Regions from separate parts of the Vogesella sp. XCS3 genome, predicted to be linked through region 1. Evidence: predicted binding sites of a transcription regulator. Region 1 holds the regulator's gene; each other region holds the start of a gene.
What was found. The regulator FNR, encoded in region 1, switches genes on or off when oxygen is low (the NO sensors DNR and NnrR bind a similar motif). The targets are predictions, from matches to a motif close to TTGATNNNNATCAA.
Positions count from the first base shown of each region.

Region 2: LCH97_RS07530 (adenosylcobalamin-dependent ribonucleoside-diphosphate reductase) is a predicted target of FNR. The motif match lies at 1,540-1,553, and genes of this name have one in related genera.
Region 3: LCH97_RS15205 (nitronate monooxygenase family protein) is a predicted target of FNR. The motif match lies at 1,699-1,712, and genes of this name have one in related genera.

Region 1 is NZ_CP085530.1:3,531,753-3,535,030, forward strand. Features, by position in the region: gene LCH97_RS16880 (DUF1853 family protein) at 1-407, shown strand, start outside; gene LCH97_RS16885 (flavodoxin family protein) at 404-859, shown strand; gene fnr (fumarate/nitrate reduction transcriptional regulator Fnr) at 913-1,653, opposite strand; gene hemN (oxygen-independent coproporphyrinogen III oxidase) at 1,764-3,170, shown strand.
Region 2 is NZ_CP085530.1:1,584,502-1,587,779, forward strand. Features, by position in the region: gene LCH97_RS07530 (adenosylcobalamin-dependent ribonucleoside-diphosphate reductase) at 1-1,458, opposite strand, end outside; gene LCH97_RS07535 (methyl-accepting chemotaxis protein) at 1,722-3,278, opposite strand, start outside.
Region 3 is NZ_CP085530.1:3,193,185-3,196,462, reverse strand. Features, by position in the region: gene LCH97_RS15215 (LysR family transcriptional regulator) at 1-514, opposite strand, end outside; gene LCH97_RS15210 (helix-turn-helix transcriptional regulator) at 1,052-1,627, shown strand; gene LCH97_RS15205 (nitronate monooxygenase family protein) at 1,773-2,948, shown strand; gene LCH97_RS15200 (aldehyde dehydrogenase family protein) at 3,065-3,278, shown strand, end outside.

The DNA.
Region 1 (3,278 bases):
CCAGGTTGCCGGATGGTTTCGCGCAGCTTACTGCCAGCAGCCGCCTGAGCGGCTGGCTGTTCTTCCCCGCCGATACGGCACCCACGCATCCTGCTATCAATACTGCCGCTTGCCGCGGCTGGTGGTGCCGGCGGCAGGATAGTTGGCCGCAGCAGCACCCGCATAGCCGCTGGCTGGCGCTGCCGCGCTTGCAATGGCTGAGCCCGGCGCAAGCAGATGAAGCGGCAACGCAGAGCCTGGCTGCCATGCGTGCGCAACTGGCGCAGGCGGAAGGACCCTGGCTGTTGGCCGAGTTGTTGCCGGATGATCATGGGGTGTGGCAGGAGGTGGCGCGTGGCTTTGTGGTGCCAGACAGCTGGCCAGCGCCAGAGCTGCTGGGCACCTTGCTGCCAAGGTTGGCCGCATGAAGACACTCCTGGTGCTGTGGAGCAGCCAAACCGGCAATACTTTGCAGCTGGCCAAGGCGGCAGCCGCGGTGGCGATGCAGGAAAGTAGCGTGACGGTGCGCGTCATGCCCGCCCTGCAAGCCGGCATGGACGAATTGCTGGGCTGCGATGCGCTATTGCTGGCCACGCCGGAGAACTTTGGCTACATGGCCGGCGCACTGAAAGATTTCTTCGACCGCACCTATTACCCGGCGCAGGGCAAGGTGGCCGGCCTGCCGTACGCTATCCTGATCAGCGCCGGCAACGATGGCCTGGGTGCACAGCAGGCCATAGAGCGCATTGCCCGTGGCTACGGCTGGCGGCAGGCCTATCCGCCGCTGCTGGTACGCGGGGTGCCACAGGCTGCTGACCTGGCCGCTGCGGCCGAGCTGGGCGCCACCCTGGCGGCCGCGCTGTCTATCGGCATGCTGTAGCCACAAACAAAACGCCCCGTGACGGGGCGTTGGGCATTCAGTGCGTGGGCGGCTTAGTGCTGGGCTTGCGAACAGCCTGCTACCAGCTGCTTCAGTTCTTCCGGCTTCACCAGCTGGATATGTTTATGGTCTACCACCAGCCAGCCTTGTTGCTGGAATTTGGACAGGGTACGGCTGACCGTTTCCAGTTTCAGCCCCAGGAAGCTGCCGATTTCTTCGCGGCTCATGCGCAGGATGAAATCGTTGGCCGCAAAGCCACGGGCTGATAGGCGTTGTGACAAGTTCAGCAGAAATGCTGCCAGGCGTTCTTCAGCCTTCATGTTGCCAAGCAGCAACATGACAGATTGATCACGCACGATCTCACGGCTCATCAGGCGGAAAAAGTGGTGCTGCAGGCTGGGGATGTCACGGCCGAGGGTTTCCATGCGGTTGAACGGCAGCTCGCATACTTCGCTGTCTTCCAGTGCAATGGCGTCGCAGCCGTGCAGGTTGGACGAAATGCCGTCCAGGCCCATCAGCTCGCCCGACATGTGAAAGCCGGTAACCTGTTCGCGGCCGTCCTGGCTCGAAACACAGGTTTTGAAGTAGCCGGTACGCACGGCGTACAGCGAGCGGAAACCTTCGCCAGAGCGGAACAGGTACTCGCCACGTTTCAAGCGTCGGCTTTGACGGATCACGGCGTCCAGTTGCGCCATCTCATCGCGGTTCAAGCCCAGTGGGAGGCACAGTTCTCGCAGGCTGCAGTTGGAGCACGACACTTTTAGTGCGTGCAAAGAGTGTGTGTGGTCAGTCATAGAGTAGGTTTTCGCCAAGCAAGCGGGCTTGCTTGATACGCGTCAAAGCAGAAAAAGTGGCAATTGCGCAAATTTACCAGCCCACCACCGGTTTTCCAACCAGATTAATTATGACACCCACTATAAATTTCACGCCGACGCAGTGTGTATTCGATAGAGAACTCATCGAAAGGCTGGAAGGTTCAGGCCCGCGCTACACCTCCTACCCGACTGCCGACCGCTTTCATGCCGGCTTCGGGGTGAGTGATTACGAGCAATGGCTGGCCCATCGTGCGATTGGCGCCAACCATCGGCCCATCTCGCTGTACGTGCATGTCCCTTTTTGCAACACCATTTGCTACTACTGCGGCTGCAACAAGATCATTACCAAAGACAAGACCCGCGCCGACGCTTATCTGGATTACCTGGAGAAGGAAATCCGTCTGGTGGCCGAAAAGCTGGGCAGCCGTGAAAAAGTGATCCAGCTGCATTTTGGTGGCGGTACGCCCACCTTCCTGTCCGACGAGCAGCTTGACCGCGTGATGGGCATTATCCGCCAGCACTTCGAGCTGTTGCCGGAAGGCGAGTTTTCTATCGAAATCGACCCGCGCAAGGTTGGCCGCGACACGGTCCTGCACCTGGCACGGCTGGGTTTCAACCGCATGAGTATCGGTATCCAGGATTTTGACCCTGTGGTGCAGGAAGCGGTGAACCGCATCCAGAGCGAGGAAGAAACCCGTGTGGTGATGGATGCCGCGCGTGAAGCCGGCTTCAAGTCGATTAGCGTAGACCTGATTTACGGTCTGCCCAAGCAGACGGCGCATTCGCTGGAAAACACGGTGAGCCGCGTGATTGCCATGTCGCCAGACCGCATCGCGCTGTACAACTACGCGCATCTGCCCACGGTATTCATGCCACAGCGCCGCATCAACGAGGCGGATTTGCCCTCGTCGGCTACCAAGCTGGACATCCTGCAGAACTCGGTACAGCAGCTGGCTGAGGCCGGTTACGTGTTTATCGGCATGGACCACTTTGCCAAGCCGGACGACGAGCTCACCCGTGCCTTGCAGCAGGGCCGCCTGCAACGCAATTTCCAGGGCTACTCTACCCACGCGGACTGCGACATGATCGGCCTGGGCGTGTCGTCCATTGGCAAGGTTGGCCCCTGTTATACGCAGAACGAAAAAGAGCTGGATGCGTATTACGCCGCGCTGGACGCCGGCCACCTGCCAGTGCTGCGCGGCATGACGCTGACGCAGGATGACATCTTGCGCCGTAGCGTGATCCAGGCGCTGATGTGCCGCTTCTCTTTGTCGATAGAGGCGATAGAACAGACTTTTGCTATCAATTTTGCCGATTATTTTGCCGTCGAGCTGCCGCAGATCCGTGCTTTCCAGAGCGAAGGTTTGCTGACCTTTGATGGTGACTTCCTGATGGTGGCACCCAAGGGGCGCTTCCTGATTCGCAATATCGCGATGATTTTCGACCGTCATCTGCGCGAGCGTGAAACCAAGGCGCGCTATTCCAAAACCATCTGAGCCAGCCCTGGCAAGATAAAAGCCGACAGCCCCGGATGGGGCTGTCGGCTTTTTTATGGGCCAGCACAATGAAAAGCCCGCCACAGAGGGCGGGCTGGCAGGCGGGGT
Region 2 (3,278 bases), 1.8 Mb from region 1:
GTATTCCTGCTGGCTGCCGTCGGCCATGCGCTTTTTACGGGTGTAAAACCAGCTGAACGGCGGCTCGATACCGTTGGACGCATTGTCGGCAAACGCCAGCGAGATGGTACCGGTAGGCGCAATCGACAACAGGTGCGAGTTGCGGATGCCGTGCTGGCGGATGCGCGCCTGGATCGCTGCCGGCAGCCGGCTGGCGCAGTGCGGCGCCGCCAGGTAGCGCTCGGCGTCGAATAACGGGAACGCGCCCTTCTCGATAGCCAGGTCTACCGAGGCGTCGTAAGCGGCGTCGCGCATGCGCTCGGCGATGCTCGCGGCCAACCTTCTGCCCTCTTCGCTGTCGTAGCGCACACGCAGCATGATCAGCGCGTCGCCCAGCCCGGTAAAGCCCAGCCCGACACGGCGCTTGTTTTGCGCTTCGCGCTCTTGCTCCACCAGCGGCCACACGGTGAGGTCCAGCACGTTGTCCAGCATGCGGATGGCGGTGCGCACCACTTGCTCGAAGGCGGCGTAGTCAAAGCTGGCGTGCTCGCCAAACGGCTGGCGCACAAAGCCGCACAGATTGATAGAACCCAGGTCGCAGCAGCCGTAGTCCGGTAATGGCTGCTCGCCGCACGGGTTGGTGGACTCGATCACTTCGCAGTACGACAGGTTGTTGTCGGCGTTGATCTTGCTCATGAACAGCACGCCGGGCTCGGCGTGGTCGTAGGTGCTGTGCATGATCTGCTGCCACAGGTCGCGCGCGCGCACGGTGCGGTATACCCACAGCCCGTCTTCGCGTTGGTAGCTGCCGGGGAAAGCGCTGTTGGCCGGGGCTACCGCGTGGGTAAGCGGCCAGTCACCGTCGGTCTCTACCGCCTGCATGAAGGTGTCGGACACGCCTACCGACATATTGAAATTGCGCAGATCGCCCTGGTCTTTGGCGTGGATGAAGTCTTCGATATCCGGGTGGCTCACGTCCAGCACGCCCATTTGCGCGCCACGGCGCGCGCCGGCCGACTCCACCGTTTCGCAGCTGCGGTCGAACACGCGCATATAGGAAACCGGGCCGGAAGCGCGGCTATTGGTACCCTTGACCTGGGCGCCACGCGGGCGGATACGGCTAAAGTTGTAGCCCACGCCGCCGCCACGGCGCATGGTCTCGGCCGACTGCAGCAGCGCCTCGTAAATGCCTACCTTGCCGTTTTCGCTTTGCGATACCGCATCGCCCACCGGCTGCACAAAGCAGTTGATGAGGGTGGCTTTCAGGTCGGTACCGGCAGCCGAGTTGATGCGCCCGCCGGGAATAAAACCCTGGTCCAGAGCGGCAAAGAATAGCGGCGCAAAGCGCGCCGGGTCGCTTTCCTGCTCGGCCAGCGCCCGCGCGACGCGCTGGCGTACCTCGCTCATGCTCTGTTCGCCGTTCTTGGCGTATTTTTCCAGCAGTACTTCACGCGAAATGTCTTGTTCCACCCATGCCATTGCCTGCTCCCGTCTCATGACCACACCACCATATGTAGCACCCCAATCGGCAGATTACACAATTTTTAGTGGTACAGGGCATTGATAGGGGTCAAAGGCGCAGCTGGCATTCACGGCCAGTATTGCTGGCGCAACTGCTCGTACTCCGGCGAGGCACGCAGCTGGCGTAGCGCATGGTTCCAGGCATAACACCCCCCTTGCGCACACCGGAGCAGAAACGAAAACGCCTCCCACAGGAGGCGTCAGCGATGACAAGCCGGCGATTAGGTCTGGAAGCGGTTCACCGAGGCGCGCAACACTTCGGCTTGCTGATGGATGGCATTGACCTGCTCTACGGCGTGGCTGGCAGACGACAGAGCATCTTCCACCACACCGGCGACCTGCTCCACGCTGCCGGCAATGCTGGTACCCGCCTTGCTCTGCTCCGACATGGCCAGCGCCACCGAGCGGATACGGCTGAGCGAATCCTGCGCACGGCCATTGATAGCCTGCAGTGCACTGGACGCCTCTTGCACGCGTGTAACGCCTTGCTCCACCACTGGGGCAATGTTTTGCACCTGGCCAGAGACAACACCGGTATCGGCGACCACTGCTTGTACGATGGACGAAATCTCGTCGGTTGCCAGCGCGGTACGCTCGGCCAGCTTGCGCACCTCGTCGGCCACCACGGCAAAGCCGCGCCCGGTTTCGCCGGCACGGGCGGCTTCAATGGCTGCATTCAGCGCCAGCAGATTGGTCTGGTTGGCAATCTCGCGGATGGTTTCGGCAATACCGCTGATGTGGCGGGTACGTTCGGACAGCGAGTGCACCTGGCTATTCACCTCGCCAATCTGGCTGGCAATCAGCTCGATATGGCGGCTGGCTTCGCTGGTGAGTGCGGTACCGTTAGCGGCTTCTTCCACGGTGTGGCGGGCATCATTTTCGTTATCACGTGCACTGGCGGTGACGTGATCGATACTGACCGACAGCTGCTCGATGGCGGCGGCGGCCGACGCAGTAGACTCGCTGGCATTGTGCGACACGCTTTGCAGGTGGCCCATGTGCTGTTTGAGCTGGGTACCGGCGTCGGCAATGTCGTGGCTGCCGCTGCGGATATCGGTAATGATCTGCGCCAGTTTGTGCTGCATGGCGTGCATGCTGCCCAGCAGGCTGTGCGACGGGCCATTTACCACGATTTTTTCGGTCAGATCACCTTCGGCAATACGGCGCACTACCGCTGCGGCGTAAGACGGGTCACCACCCAGAGAACGCAGGATACTGCGGGAAAGCAGCCAGGCCAGTACGCCCACCGCCACGATGCCGATAACCACAAACAACAGCATCCAGCGCGCCTCGCTCCAGAAAATCTGGTCGATATCATCGACGAAAAAGCCGGTACCAATCACCCAGCCCCAAGGCTGGGCGCGCACTACGCCGTTCAGTTTCGGGATATCCACATCGCTGCCCGGGCGGGCGGCCACGACATACACCATGCCGTACTGCGCCTTGGTCAGCGCTTCGGCGTATACCTCTACCGAGGTACGGCCATCCGGCCCTTTACCACCGTCATCGTATTTGCCGATGCGGGACTCTTTCGGGTGGTACAGCATCACGTTGCCGCTATCCCGCACAAAGAAATACACCTCTTTGGTACGCACCATGGACAGCGCTTTCAGCGCCTGCTGCTTGGCCTCGGCCTCGGGCAGTTTGCCTTCGGCCGCCAGCTTGGCATGGCGCTCTACAATATTTTCTGCCACTTGCAGCAAGTGGGTAATCTGCGTTTCTTTTTCGTGCAGCAAGCCCTGTTTTTTGAAATACAGCGACATGCCACCTAGCAGCAG
Region 3 (3,278 bases), 340 kb from region 1:
CCGGGCTGCGCGGCTTGCCGTGCTCGGCCCAGTAGTCCGGCGATGCCACCACGTATTGCGGGATGTGCGCCAGGTGGCGCGCCACCATGCGGCTATCCGGCATCATGCCCACGCGCACGCCCACGTCGTAGCCGTCTTCGATCAGGTCGCTGAAATGATCGTCCATACCAAAGAACACACGGATCTTCGGATAGCGCTGGCAGAACTCTTCCATCAGCGGCAGGATGAAGCGTCGGCCAAAAGCATTCGGCAGGCTGATGCGCAGGTGGCCAGCGGGTTCATCGCGGCTGGCTTTGAGCTGGTTGATGGCCGAGTCCAGGTTGTTTACCGGGCCACGACACTGTGCATAGAAACGGCGGCCATCTTCCGTAAGGGTCAGCTGGCGGGTGGTACGGTTGAACAAACGTACCTCCAGTTCTTGCTCCAGACGGGCAATGCTCTGGCTGACTGCAGCTGGCGAGACGCCCAGCTTGCGAGCAGCATCGGAAAAGCTGCCGTTCTCAGCAGTGGTCATGAAGACCATTAGCGCTTTTAAAGTATCCATTGGGCTATCTCGCAGATGACATATAACAGGCGTTGAAAAACACCCTATTTAAAAATGGCTTTGGGGTAAAGCTCGGTGAAATTGACAGTTTCACTGACAAATAATAGGACAAAACTAGATTCACTTAAAGATATTTTCGCATTTCCTGTCAAATGGCGTCATATCACGCAGAAATGCCCTTAGTCACCCGCCGTTGTGCCAGTTCTCCCCCGTCCAAATAGCCAGTTTTCAAAGTGATGCGCTTTTGCAACAAGCAGAACAGGCGTAGAGGCCGGTTTTATGTAAGGGCAATACACAGCAAGATAGCAACCATTACATTTACTCATGCATAGAAGAAGAAATGTTGGGCCTGGTACGACCCTTGGTTAAGATAAGCGTTCAATACATAAAACATAAAAGGGGAACAGTATGTCAAAAGGTATACCTTTTGCCTCTGGCTCAATCTCCGCGGGTCTGTCACACACTCAGCTTTGCCAGCTTCTAGAGTGGATCCACAGCCTGCCGCAGATGGCAGACGAGAGAGAACTTCACACTTTCCTGCACACGCTAGCTAGCGACAGTACCGTCGCTGCCTTGTGGATTATTCATGGCTCGGCCACACCGCAAGGCTGGACAGCCAACCCGCGCACGCTGGGTCAGCCAGCCGCATGCCATAGCCACGACTGGCAGCGGCTACCCGCCGATATTGGCAGCGAGGTGCAATTTACCTGGCTGGCCCACACCAGCCCGGCAACGGCGTGCTTTGCCATGCACCGCGACGGCCTGGCCACCCTGCTATACGTGCAACCGCGCGTAGCCGATGACGCCGCGACCTTGCGCATGATGGGTGGCCTGCTGCCGCACCTGCACCCCACCCTGCAGCGTCTGGCGCCAGTCCCCAGCGGCAACAACCCGCTGTCGCACCGCGAGAAAGACATCTTCCACTGGATGATGCGCGGCAAAACCAACTGGGAAATCGCCACCATCCTGGATATCAGCGAGCGGACGGTGAAGTTCCACGCGGCCAACATCATCCGCAAGCTGGAAGCCAATAACCGCACCCACGCCATTGTGCTGGGCATCCAGAAAGGTCTGGCGGGCTGATGAGGCCCTGTTAACACTCGGTCTTGCCAAGGCGCAGGCCCCGGGCAGGACATTGCCCTATCCGGCCGTGCTTGACGCTCGTCAACGCACGGCTTTTTTACGCTGGTCAGAATCGTGCTCCTGCTCTAATCACCCGAAAGCACGCATGTCCCGCTCCCTTTTTGCCCCCCTCGTCATCCGTGGCCGTGAACTCCTGCCTATCGTGCAAGGAGGCATGGGCGTGGGTATCTCCGCCAAACAGCTGGCCGGCGCCGTAGCAAGGGCGGGTGGCCTGGGTACCGTGGCCAGCGTGGACCTGCGCCACCTGCACGCAGACCTGATGGCCGATGCGGCCAACCAGCAAGGCCAGGAAGGCATCAACCGCCTGAACCTGATCGCGCTGGACCGTGAAATCAAGGGTGCGCTGGCACGTGCAGAAGGTAATGGCATGGTGGCGGTAAACGTGATGAAGGCGGTAGACAACCACGCCGCGCTGGTACGCCAGGCGTGCGAATCGGGCGCCCACGCCGTGGTAATGGGTGCCGGCCTGCCGCTGGACCTGCCGGAAATGACCGCCAGCCACCCGGACGTGGCGCTGATTCCCATTCTGTCCGAGTCGCGCGGCATCGGTATCGTGCTCAAGCGCTGGATGAAAAAGGGGCGTCTGCCGGACGCCATCGTGATCGAGCACCCCAATCACGCCGGTGGCCACCTGGGCGCGGCGCGCATTGCCGACGTGGGCGATGCCAAATTCGACTTTGCCCGCGTGCTGGAAGAAACCTTCGCGCTGTTCAAAGACCTGGGCCTGGAGCGCGAACGCGTACCGCTGATCGTGGCCGGTGGCGTCAACAGCCACGAAAAAGTACAAACCTACCTGAACAGCTACGGTGCCAGCGCCGTGCAGATCGGCACCGCGTTTGCCGTCACCAGCGACGGCGACGCCCACATCAACTTCAAACGCACGCTGGCCGGTGCCAGCCGCGACGACATTGCCGAATTCATGTCGGTAGCCGGCCTGCCGGCGCGCGGCGTGCTGACGCCGTTCCTGAAAAGCTACCTCAAGCGCGAAGACAAGCTGCAAGCCAACGCCAAAGCCGACCCGGCGCGCTGCACGCAGGCGCTGAACTGCCTGACCGTGTGCGGCCTGCGCGACGGCCTGGCCAAGGTAGGCCAGTTCTGCATCGACCTGAAACTGGCGGCCGCCTTCCGTGGCGAGGTCAGCAAAGGGCTGTTCTTCCGCGGCGCCGACCCGCTGCCGTTTGGCGACGCCATCCGCAGCGCCAGCGAAACCATGCACTACTTCCTCACCGGCGAAAAACCGCTGGATCTGCAGCCGGCATAAACACCCGCCTTGCTGCTGCGGCCAACCTTACCCGTGCTGCGGCAGCGTGGTCAGGGTTGGCCGCATTTGTTACAGTGGGGTGCTTCCGTCATGTAACCCCTTTACTACGCCCTGCCATGACCGCCTTCACCAGCTGTAACCCCGCCTCCGGCGAAGTCGTCTTCACACGCCCGATTGCCAGTAGCGAACAACTGGCCAGCCAGCTGGCTGCGCTGCGCCGCGCCCAGCACCACTGGGCTCACCAGGATACCGCCACCCGCGCCAGCCGCCTGCTACGCCTGGCCGACGCGCTGAGCGCCCACCGTCACGCGCTGGCGGCGCTGGTATCGC